2 regions of the Colwellia sp. BRX8-4 genome follow, and region 2 is predicted to be linked to the other one. Evidence: riboswitches for the same ligand, from Rfam matches in the RefSeq annotation. Region 2 holds a riboswitch; the other holds the start of a gene.
What was found. A riboswitch is a leader RNA that binds a small molecule or an ion and turns the genes downstream of it on or off. The one in region 2 is predicted to bind lysine.
Positions count from the first base shown of each region.

Region 1: linked by a shared signal. The riboswitch ahead of lysC (lysine-sensitive aspartokinase 3) and the one ahead of dapA (4-hydroxy-tetrahydrodipicolinate synthase) in region 2 are both predicted to bind lysine.

Region 1 covers NZ_JACGVS010000012.1:18,424-24,792, forward strand. The annotation lists gene pdsS (proteobacterial dedicated sortase system histidine kinase) at 1-179, shown strand, start outside; gene queE (7-carboxy-7-deazaguanine synthase QueE) at 184-858, opposite strand; gene queC (7-cyano-7-deazaguanine synthase QueC) at 938-1,597, shown strand; gene lysC (lysine-sensitive aspartokinase 3) at 1,672-3,024, opposite strand; lysine riboswitch at 3,136-3,334, opposite strand; gene H4J56_RS11330 (GNAT family N-acetyltransferase) at 3,500-3,907, opposite strand; gene H4J56_RS11335 (hypothetical protein) at 3,968-4,252, opposite strand; gene H4J56_RS11340 (hypothetical protein) at 4,343-4,750, opposite strand; gene H4J56_RS11345 (DUF6435 family protein) at 4,889-5,068, shown strand; gene H4J56_RS11350 (hypothetical protein) at 5,173-5,793, opposite strand; gene deoA (thymidine phosphorylase) at 6,065-6,369, shown strand, end outside.
Region 2 covers NZ_JACGVS010000001.1:99,050-105,418, reverse strand. The annotation lists gene H4J56_RS00450 (methyltransferase) at 1-834, opposite strand, end outside; gene H4J56_RS00445 (DsbA family protein) at 1,057-2,298, shown strand; lysine riboswitch at 2,425-2,596, shown strand; gene dapA (4-hydroxy-tetrahydrodipicolinate synthase) at 2,687-3,619, shown strand; gene H4J56_RS00435 (2,3,4,5-tetrahydropyridine-2,6-dicarboxylate N-succinyltransferase) at 3,650-4,399, shown strand; gene H4J56_RS00430 (PLP-dependent decarboxylase) at 4,426-5,670, shown strand; gene H4J56_RS00425 (succinylglutamate desuccinylase/aspartoacylase family protein) at 5,704-6,369, shown strand, end outside.

The DNA.
Region 1 (6,369 bases), on a different contig from region 2:
CTATGGTTTCAATGCGTGAAACACCGCAAATGAAAGAAGATAAGACTCCTCATTTGGGCTTAGGCTTATATATTGCCCGCTTGATTTGTGAATTTCATCAGGGGCATATCGTGGCAAGTAATCATCATAATCCGCAAGGTGTCACGGTGTCGATTACCTTGCCATTGCAGGTAAAGTAATTATTTACTCTATACCTAAATATTTATGTACTTGAACGGATAAACGCCAATTATTTTCAATACAGCTTTTTATTGCTAACGCTGTTGCCCGTTCTTTTTGGCTGATCGGTTGCAAATAAACTTGGGTGTTAACAATATTATGTTCGGCTAATAACGCTTTTAAGTCGTCTATATGCTGCTCAGTCGCCACTGGATGTTTAATTTCATTGGCACGTAACATCGCTGAGTTTAATATTTTGTAGCCACCCTTCATGTTTACTTTGGGTGAAACAGTCACCCAGCACTTATCCGTCACCTGTATTTCAAAAGTACCCGATGTTTCTAATTGACAACTAAAACCATTGGTTTCAAGTGCTTGGCACAGAGGGAGTAAATCAACCATCGCTGGCTCACCGCCTGTGATAACAATGTGTTTGGCTTGATAACCTTCTGCCGTTATCATCGCTAAAATATCTTTAACCGTAAGCGCTGACCACGTTTGAGATTCAGCTTCTTTTGTTAACATAGCATTCGGTGTTACTTCATCTTCAAGGTTTATTGCCCAAGTATGCTTAGTATCACACCACGAGCAAGCAACGGGGCAACCTTGTAAACGGATAAAAATTGAAGGTTGACCGGTAAAAGCGCCCTCTCCTTGAATAGTTTCAAATAATTCATTAATTTTGTATTTTACGGTCATCGGGGTTTTTGCCTGTTTATTGCTGGTGTAAATTGAAGTAAAATGCGCGATATTAATTATACCCTAAGAGACTTTAGAAATGACAAACAAAGTTGTTGTTATTTATTCTGGTGGCATGGACTCATTCACTGTTCTTAATCGCGCCTTGCATGATGGCAAAGAAGTGTTCGCATTAACCTTTGATTACGGACAGCGTCATGTCAAAGAAATTGAATTTGCCAGTACGGTTTGTCAATCACTTGATGTAAACCATAAAATTATCGATATATCATCTATTAATCAATTACTTGCTGGTTCTTCATTAACCGACAATATTGATATTCCTGAAGGTCATTACGAAGCTGAAAGTATGAAATCAACGGTTGTACCTAACCGTAACATGATTTTGTTATCACTTGCGGTCGGTTATGCCGTTTCAGTGGGGGCTAGCCAAGTTTATTACGGCGCACATTCAGGAGACCATGCAATATATCCTGATTGTCGTCCCGAATTTGTAATGAAAATGAATGAGGTGTGTAAAATAGCTAACTACGAGTCAGTAGAAATATTTAGCCCTTATTTAACGGTTACTAAAAGTGATATTTTAACCGATGGATTAAAAATGGGCTTAAGCTATGATAATACTTGGACGTGTTATAACGGCCGTGAAAAAGCCTGTGGAAAATGTGGTGCCTGCCAAGAGCGTTTAGAAGCTTTCAGTGATAATAATGTTACCGATCCGTTAAGTTACGAATCGTGATAAATAAAAGATAAAACACGGCAAGGTGTTTTATCTTTTTTCTGTACTGACCAAAGAAATAATACGCTTAAAGCTTATGAAAATAAGGCATTGTGTAGCTTTTCAACGGTTTCATTTGCTTGTTTCTCGTCGACTAAGAAACATAAGTTATGTTCACTGGCGCCATGACAAATCATCCGCACGTTTATCCCTGAGATAGTTTCAAAAATACTGGTACCAACGCCATTACTGCGATGCATTTTATTTCCTATAACCGCTATTAACGATAAACCGTGCTCTACGGTCACTTCACAAAGCTGTTCTAATTCTTCAACAACGGTTGAGTTTAAAAGCGCTTGCGTCGAACCCGTAGGGTTATCGAAGGTTAGCGCAATACTGATTTCACTGGTGGTAATTAAATCAACACTCAGTTCATGTTTGGCTAAAATACCAAAGACTTGTGCAAGAAAACCACTAGCATGTAGCATAGCAGGACTCTTTACCGTTACTAATGTTTGCTCTCTACGTAAGGCTATTGAGCGGTATATTGGGCTCGATTCAACAAACTGTTGAATGCGTGTACCCCCCTTCTCTGGTTCCTTACTTGAACCAACAAAAACCGGAATATTCTTTCTCATCGCAGGAATGAGTGTTGCCGGATGAAGAATTTTTGCGCCAAAGGTCGCCATTTCAGCCGCTTCGCCAAAACTGATTTCTTTAATAGCACGGGCATGCTCGGTAATACGTGGGTCTGTGGTAAAAATACCGACAACATCAGTCCAAATAGAAAGATTATCGGCATGTAACGCTTCGGCTAAAAGCGCGGCACTGTAATCAGATCCGCCACGGCCTAGGGTTGTCGTATGACCGTCCTCATCTTGACCAATGAAACCTTGGGTAACGATAACTTTATCAACCAGCAAAGGCATAAGAAATTGCTGTGCGTTCTTAGCGAGCATCTCAAGGTTAACAACGGCTTTACCGTATAATGCGTTGGTTTTCATGACTTGGCGAACATCAAACATTTCGCCATTAACACCAACAGATTTAAGGACTTGTGCAAAGATACATGAACTCATTTGTTCACCAAATGACAAAATTGCATCGGCTATGCGTGGGCAATAATTAAGTGATTGCGCGTTAGAGAACTCGCTTAACTCATTTAGCAGTTGATCAATTTGAAAGTTTAGCTGTGTTTCTTCAGCTAAATGTTGGGTAATATTAAATTGGATAGCGCGAATACTGCTAATGATTGTTAATTGTTCATGCTGAGATACATCTTTTTGACTTAAACGAACCAGTAAATTAGTAACGCCTGAACTTGCAGATACGACAACAACTTTGTTACTTGCATCGTTTTTAATGATCTGAGCGCATCGTAACATCGCTTGATGATCAGCTAGACTTGTGCCGCCAAATTTTGCAACAGTAAAAGGTAATAATGACATCTAAGGTCTCCCTAATTAAGCCCCCAGTAATAATTATAGGGTAACTTTATAAACTTCAAGGAAGAGCATGGCTGAATTAAGAAGTGTTCTTGGTAAGATAAACTAAACTTTTCAGCCAGAAGCTCTCCACCATAATCTAATTAGCACTTAACATACTAACTAGAGGTGACAATCCTAGGGATTCAGCCCTAGTAACCGAATAAATAACGCCACTCGCTAATTACTCTCGGCAATAGTCTCCCTCAATAACAGTCAAAAGAATGGTGGTTCTTCGTGTTATCTACCTAGCTACTGCTCCTCTTCTGGTTGATTATTAAAAACATACAATTTGAGTATTTATTCTAATAACCGACATGTGGATTAAATCCTATCTGTAATAATAAATCAACAGGCTAAGTCGATCTTTTTTAGAAATAATAGCTTAATAGCATTGCCCGTAGTTCAACTAAAGCATGGCTAGGCTTTTATATAAAAATTAACGGTTGCTGCAGCGCATTAATTTTATACCACCGACATCCGTTGAAAAACCAAGATTTTTATAAAAGCTCTCCAGTTCAGGTAAGCAATATAATTCAAAATGTTTTACTTTGACTAATTTATCATGGTTTTTAACCAGGCTCATCAATTGCTGACCGATACCATTACCGCGATGAGAGGCGCTTACAATCACATCAAAGATGATTGCTTTATAGATAAAGTCGCTTAGAATTCGCGTAAAACCAATGAGCTCATTGTCTACATCGAGAATACCAATACAAATTTGAGAACCACGAATACAATTTTGAGTGTCTTCGAGTGAGCGTTCTTTACCCCACCATACACTTTTATAAAGCTGGTGAACTTGCTTTATATAGTCGTCAGAAAATCTATAAATTATGGTCATCTTTAATTTTTAAACTCAATATTCACTGACCTATTAACAGACAGTAATTAGCCAGCAATATTATTTAATAAGGGTAACACCCGCAACTTCTACCACTGTTTTTGCATCAGCACGTTCAATAACTTTTAATAGTGTTGTTTGAATAGTTTCATCTTTTCTCGCATCACCTTTACTGGTAAATTTTTGCTCTTGTGGAGCATCACCTTCAGCGGCAATAAAACCAACCACAACTTCAGTAGCACAATCAGCTGACTGACCAAAATAAGCTAATGAAATTTGTGGGTAGCCTTGAAATCCTTTCTTAACTCTTTTATCAATACGTTTAGTCGATTTGTCTAAGTTCATAATAATTATCCAAAAAATAACGCGATTTTAGCGCGAATAAAACAATAGTTATCTAAAGTCATAAGTGATTTATCAATATAAGCTAACTCACTACAACACATGCTGAACCCATAAGATGAATATCAATACTACATGAGGAAATGCAACAGTAGGCCTAATTGATTGACAGGCATATTCTTTAATTAAGGCAAGACCTGATAAGCTAACTTTATGATATTCAGAGTTAAATTGACATACATTTTCACTACTGTCGGCTGAAATATATTTTTCCAGCTGTAAAAGCCGTGTCTCAATACGTGATTGAAATGTCTTCCAAACAGCATCTTGAAGCCATAAAACGACTAAGATTAAAAAGATAGGAATCGTGATTACATTCGATATAATGGCTATTAGTAAAACGATTACGGCAATAAGTTTTATATAAAGCGAATGTTTCTCATAGCTGTCAAACTGATTTTGGAGTAAGGACCATTCTGAGCTGAATTTATTTTTTTCCATTTTTCCCTCTTATAATGAGAATAAATTTTTGCAACACGTAGCACGATACAATAAGTTTTTAATTAAAATGTAAATAATAAAAACTAAAATCGATTTGTATACGTATAACTAACAGTAACCAACTCAATGGTAAATAAAATGTTTGGAATATTTAAAAAAGACCCGATAAAAAAATTAAATAAACTCTATGAAGCTAAGCTTGAACAAGCGATGTTTTCGCAAAGAAATGGAGATATAAAGTCATATTCGATGATCACTGCTGAAGCAGAAAAAATAGCCGTGCAGATTAAAGATTTAGAAGATTCAAAAAAGAACTAACGCGCTAATAGCGAAGACCCCGCCACTTCATTTAAGGTGATGGCGGGATTTTATTGCTTGCCCTTTTAAACCCGGTATTTATCTGCTTGCAGTCTTCAGTACACTCAATTTATTAATAATTCGTAATGATCAGCCTTTTTGGTAAAGCCAACCCGTCTCAAGTAAAGTTCATGAGCATCATCTGATGGCTCGACGATTAAATGTTTAATACCTTCTTGTCTTAGTTGATTTTGTTCAGCAGAGAACATAAATTTGGCTGCTTTAAAATCTCGGTCTTCGGGAATGATATAGTCGAGTAGCACTTCAACCTTACCGTCCTCATCTAACTCCCGATAAGCAAATAATCCTACGGGTTTCATGTTCCTAAACAATAACAATACCACGGCATCATCAAGTTGCTGCCACTGAAAGTTTTTACATAAGCCAATGATATCTTTACCGTAACGTTCCTTTAACAAGTTGAAAAAAGATGATTCCACTGATTTTAATTTAATTAAATCAAATTGATCTTTTTCTTGATAAATACGGATTAAATAGTATACATCAACCAAAGCTATCCAACCGTTTAAAATAAAAACAGGGTAGGCATCAATAAAGTACCCGTAAACACTAAAGGCAGCAGCACCAAATAAATTTATCCAACGCAATCGTTTGATATTAGACATCATTAACGATAAGGCAATTAGCACACTTGCAACATAACCAAAGGCTTCTAACAGGGACATGACAATACTCTTTTAGTAAAACAACGGGCATAGTATAATAATCTGACCAATTGGTCAGAAAAACACGATTAGATCTTGACACATGAGTCAGGAAAACACAATATATGGCTATTAAATGTATTAAACAGCTAGTTATGGCTCAACTATAATACTAAATAAAAGCAATACATAGCTATGCTATTAGCAACCAATTAACAAATTAAAAAGCATGGACGTTTACATAATTGTTACCTAATGCTTTTCAACTCAATTATTATCTAAAGGGATCACTATGCACTTACCTCAAAATATCATTCGTCAAAAACGTAATAAACAAGCTTTAACTGTAGATGAAATTCAATGCTTTGTTGACGGTCTTAAAACAGGTGATTTCACCGATGCACAAGTTGGCTCTATGGCTATGGCTATTTGGCTTAATGGCATGACAACCGATGAAGTTGTTAATCTAACCATGGCTATGCGTGACTCGGGTACGGTTGTTGATTGGCATAATAAATTAAACAAACCCATTGTAGATAAACATTCAACGGGTGGTGTTGGTGATAAAGTAAGCTTAATGCTAGCACCAATAGTCGC
Region 2 (6,369 bases):
GGGTGGATTTGAAATAACGTAATCGTACTTACCTTTTAGATCTGACAAGCTATCTGATGGAAAAACGTGGCCAGTTAAATTATTTAATTTCAATGTTGCTTGCGCTGAATATAATGCTAAGGCACTAACATCAAGTAAGTGTAACTTAATTTCAGGAAAAACTTTACCCAAGTAACTGGCTATGACTCCGGCACCACAGCCAAAATCGAGTAGCTCGCCGGTAATTTTTTTTGGTAAATTTTCCAACAATACCTGAGTGCCAATGTCGAGGCCGTTTTGACTGAATACACCAGGCAAGGCAACCACATCTACACTTATGTCTTTAATCATAAAAGAATATGGCTTTAGCCAGTTGTCTAAGATAAAAGACTCTTGCGTCGCAATTATATTGCTTGCGAATAATAAGCAATGGCGAGCAGCATCAATTTTTGCACAATCGCCAAGCTGTTGTTCTGTCAACTTTGCTAATGACTTAATACCGCTTTTATTCTCACCGACAACCAAAACTAAACATTCATTTGCTATCGAGTCTTTTATCATCGCGAGCATAAAAGTTAACTCGGCCTTACTTTTAGGAAACTGAATAATCACTAAGTCGTGGGCAGTCTTACTTTGATAATAGACATTAAATACCGCAGTCATTTGAGTGAGGTCTAATCGTTTGGCTTGTAAATGTGATTGATAATTCGTGTTATAACATGTCATCACTGCTTGAGGGTGAAGTGCATGGTATTCTTCAAAAAAATCGTCAATAGGTAAGTTGATAAATAATGGCGCTTTTGCTTTTAGTAAATCGGGATTACGCAGCAATAATTGATTGATGTTATCTAACAAAGTTATTCTCAAATAATTGGGTTATGGCATTCATAAATATATAACTTATACCCTAAATTAATTAACGGTATTTTATACGCTTAACGAAAAGATATGTTTATAATAGCCGCTATTCTACGTGAATATTATTATCATGTCAGAAAGGCGAATAATAAATTTGCAAATCACCATATAAAATTCAGGGAGTGGGTTATTTTTACTAAATTTTTTACTTGGTTTAAAGTGAAACTAATACGCAGTGATAAGCGTGCATGGTTATTAAAATTTCGCTATTTTACCGTCCCTAACTGGTTTAGAAAAACACCTGTCGCTGAAGTTTACTTAGCACTTAATGACCCTTATAGCTTTATGCTGATTCAAGTGTTACCAGAGCTAGAGCAACGTTTCAATATTCAATTTAAATTGTTCTTAGTCTATGAAAGTGTTCCAGGGGTAACTATCGATCCCAAATTAATGCGCACTTGGGCAATAAAAGATGCCAACTTTATTGCTGATCAATATCAATTGAAAAAAATAACGCAACGACCGACTCAAGAATCACTCTTTACTGGTCAGCAAATGTGGCAGTTGCGACCTAAAACACTCGATAATGCTTGGCAACTCTTTCAACAGACTTGGTCGAATGATTTTGATTACTACTATCATGCTTCTACACCGGTAATAAATTATCAAATTAAAAATTTAATACGTTTAGTTAAACAAGGGCATTACTTACCTTCGTCTATTTTTATTGCGGGGCAATGGTTTGTTGGTATTGATAGGCTTGAACATCTAGAAAAACGTTTGGCTGACTTTGGTTTAGCAAAAGATGACAGTGTTGCTGTTTATCAAAAAAATAAATTAGTCTTTGCTGAGCAACAAGTGAAAGATAATGCAGCTGACATCGCTGACACGAAAATATTAGAAGCCTTTATTTCATTACGAAGCCCTTATTCTTACATTGGTTTATTACAAGCAGAAAAGTTAAGTCAGCATTATCAGATCCCTTTAAAGATAAAGCCGTTATTACCTTTGATTATGCGGGGGTTAACCACGACAGAAAATAAAGAACGTTATGCTGTTTTTGATGCCAGTCGTGAAGCTAAAAAACTTAATATTCCTTTTACCGGTATTGCAGATCCTTTAGGGCAAGGTATTTTTAATGCTTTTCAAATTTTTTCGTATGCAGAACAACAAAATAAAGAACTCGATTTTATTAAGTCTGCGTTTAAGGCCATTTATGTTGACGGTTTAGACTTATCAAATAAATCGGTAATCGAATCTTTATGTCAGCAGCATAAAATCAATTATCTACAAGCGTTAGAATATAATAATGAACATGACTGGCAACAATGGTCTGATACCAACCAAAGTACTTTAGATGGCATGGGGTTATGGGGAGCGCCTTGTTTTCGATTTCAAAATGTTATTTGTTGGGGGCAAGACCGCTTGGCACAAATTGAACAAGCGATCATTGTTTCATAAGATATAATATATCCGTATTATCTTCATTTAGAGCACTATTGACTCAACATTAGAATAAATGTTCTAATGTTGTTGTCCTGAATTCAATAAAGTTTTGTTTTTTCAAACAAGCGAAACTTATGATAAAGGGCCAGAAGAGGAGCATTAACCAGGTAGTTATCATAAAGAGATCAAGCTCTAATGATTGGTAACGAGGGGGATTAATGCCGAGGTAAGTAATTTTTTGATAATTTACTTATCGGTTGTTTGGGTTGAATCCTAACAATTGTCACCAACTTGGTGGGGAGCTTCTGGCCTTTGTAAAGCCTAATGCTCTTCACATAAGTGATTGTTATCTTGGTTATTACAAACGCCTAAAAGTTCTCCGAACGAACAGAGTTCGAGAGAAATGAATCAAATAAAACTATCAAAAAAAATTAGCTTAACAGCTAACCCAACGCTTCATCATACTATTTTATGGACCGCATTAATTACGCCATTACTTGATGATGGTCAAATCGATTTTCCAAGCCTCAAACAATTAGCTATTAGTCAGTCTGACGCCGGTAATGGTATTGTCTTGCTAGGTAGTACAGGAGAGGGCCTGGCCTTAACATCGCAAGAGCAAGTTAAGATTGTTGAATTCGTTTGCCAATTATCACTCAGCGCACCTTTAATGGTTGCTGTTGGCGGTTATCAGTTAACCGAGCAAATTAATTGGATAACAGCTTGTAATAAATTACCTATTTCAGCCTACTTACTTGGTAGTCCCATTTACTCAAAGCCGGGTGTGATAGGTCAAACGCAATGGTTTAGTGCTTTACTTGATGCCGCCAACTTCCCCTGTATGTTATATAACGTCCCCTCTCGTAGCGGTGTTTCTATTGCTATTGAAACTTTACAGGCGGTGCAAAATCATCAGCATTGTTGGGCGTTAAAAGAAGCCAGTGGCGATTTAAATCAGGTACTCGCCTATCGCCAGTATTGTCCAGATATTGCCCTATATAGTGGTGAAGACGCCATGATGCCTTACTTAGCACAAGCAGGTGTAAAAGGGTTAGTTTCGGTTTGTAGTAATGTCTGGCCGGCAGCGACTCATCAATACGTCGAGCTATCACTAGCTGGTGAGACTAAAGGTTTATTTCCACTTTGGCAAAATGCGGTCGATGAGCTTTTTCAGGTGGCAAGTCCCATACCCGTAAAAGTATTAATGCACCAAAATAAAATGATCAACACTCCCTTTTTACGTGCGCCGTTAACCCATTTAGAACTTAACGACTGCAACTCGCTGTTAGCATCAGATAAATTAATTAATCAATGGCTTGAAACTCAAGCTAAGTGATCCCTTTAAGTATTAACATGAGAATTTAAAATGAATTGGCAAGAAACATTAACACAATTAGAAGCAGGTACTGTTCGTGCGGCAAATCAAGATAAAGCAGGAAATTGGCAGGCCAATGTAGCCGTAAAAGAAGCTATATTATCAGCATTTAAAGCGGGCGAAAACATTGCTTTTGATGGCATTTATAAGGGGTTTGTCGATAAACATAATTTACCTGCGCGTGAGTTTACCGCTGACGATAAAGTGCGATTAGTACCGGGTGGTTCTTCAGTTCGCCGTGGTGCGCATGTTGCTCCTGGTGTCATTATTATGCCACCCGCTTACATTAATGTTGGGGCTTTTGTTGATACAGGTACTATGATTGATAGCCATGCATTAATTGGCTCGTGCGCCCAAATAGGTAAAAATGTTCATGTTTCTGCCGCTGTTCAAATTGGTGGTGTTTTAGAACCGGTTGGTGCAAGCCCTGTTATTATCGAAGATGGTGCCTTTCTAAGTGCTGGTGTGGTCATTGTCGAAGGTATTGTTGTTAAAAAATGGGCTGTTTTAGCGCCAGGTGTCTCACTTTCAGCGTCAGTGCCTGTTTACGATTGTGTGAATGAAGTGATGCTTGAAAAAGGTGCTGATATTCCTGAACGTGCTGTAGTGGTGCCAGGAACACGTCCGGTTTCAGGGGCGTGGGCGAAAACGCACGGTTTAAATATGGCTTGTGCATTAATCGTTAAATATCGCGATGAAAAAAGTAATGCCTCGTTAGAACTCGAGTCTATTTTACGTTAAGCCCTCTAAGGTAAAGCAGGAATATCATGTCTGAGTTAGTAAATACTACCTATTGTTTTGATTCTCCTTCGGCGCTTGAATTAAGCGCTGAGTTAACAAAACAACAACCTGAAAGTAGCCAGCAAGAAGGTTACTTTGTTTATCATCTTGATGCGCTTAAAGCCCATTTAGCCGAACTACAACGCCAAGACGTCATTAAGTTATGGTTTGCGGTAAAAGCGAACCCGTTATCTAACATCATTAAAACCTTAGACGATGCGGGTTTTAATTTTGATGTGGCGAGCAGTGGCGAATTAAATCAAGTCTTAAAGCAAGGTATTACACCCGAACGTATCTTAAATACCGGTCCGGCAAAATCAAAAGCACAAATAACGTCGTTCATTAAACAAGGGGTTAATATTTTTGTTGCTGAAAGTTTGAATCAATTAATTTGGTTAAATGAAGCAGCTATTGAGCATGATGTTAAGCCAAGAGTGCTGTTGCGGGTTCAGTTGCAATGGCCAGAGGGTGAAAAAAACCCTTTAGGGGGAAATTCCCTAACACCATTTGGTTTGTCGATAGAGCAGTGGCAAAGCATTAAAGTCGTTAACTTTCCTGGTATTGAGTTGTGTGGTTTACATATTTTTCAATGGGGCAATATGCTCAGTAATGAAAAAATGTTCTCGCTGTGGTCACAAATGGTTGCACCATTAAAAGGTTTAGCTGATGACATAGGTATGCCATTAAAAATCTTAGATTTAGGTGGCGGTTTAGGTATTGATTATTTACAGCAAGGCAAAACACTTTCTTGGCAGAAAATTATTACTGATCTGGCGATCATAAAGCAGCAGGCAGGTGCCGAAGAGTTATGGTTAGAATTGGGCCGTTTTGCGGTTGCTGAGTGTGGTTATTATGTGGTCCCCGTTGTTGATAGAAAAATGAATTATGGTCAAGAGCAGTTAGTCTTAGCCGCAGGTATCAATCATTTGTTAAGACCGGCGATAACCGAACAGCCTTTTCCGGTAAATTTACTACGAGAGTCTACACGCGAAAAACAGTTGTTTGATATTCATGGTCCGCTATGTACCAGTATGGACAAATTGGGTAAGTTGCCTTTGCCTGATGACGTATCTGTTGGCGATCAACTGGTATTTGGCTATTGCGGTGCTTACGGTTTTACTGAAAGTATGCCGTTCTTTCTTTGTCACCATATCGCTGCTGAATACGTGTTTAGTCAAGGGACGTTGGTTGAAGTCAGAGCAGCACAACCAGCGGATTGGTATTTAAGATAGCGATAAATACTTCAGCTTAATGTTTAAGATAAAGTGAACAAAATGAATGAAATAAAAAAAGAAGTTATGCATGTTGGTGAAATGGCGAGCGGCGCAGCACTTACCGTTCCTGTTTATCGTATAAAAGGACGTACTGATGCACCCAGTGTTTATATTCAAGCGAATATGCATGGCGCTGAAGTGCAAGGTAATGCGGTTATTTTTCAACTATTAGAATTATTGAAAAACACAAAAATAAATGGCGATATTACCTTAGTACCTTATGCCAACCCTGTGGGTTGTAATCATAAAAATGGTGAATATACCCTTGGCAGATTTGATCCTATCACCGGAGTGAATTGGAATCGGATGTATCACTTTGATGAAAGCATCATCAAGCCGTTTGTTCGTGAATGTATTGGCAAAAAAAATCAAGTTATTGAAGCCAATTTTAAAAAGCTAATGATTGAAAGTATTGAAGAAAAACTTAACCATAATATTTATGGGCTAACGACCGGACAACGCATTGCTTATCAATTACAGCGCTTGGCTCATCAAGCTGACTACGTTTTAGACTTACATACTGGGCCTATTTCAAGTAAACATTTATACTGCCCTGAATATGCGCAAGAAAGCGCTCAGTACTTTGATATTCCACATACATTATTAATTCCTAATGACTTTGATGGTGCCTTAGATGAAGCAACATTCTGCCCTTGG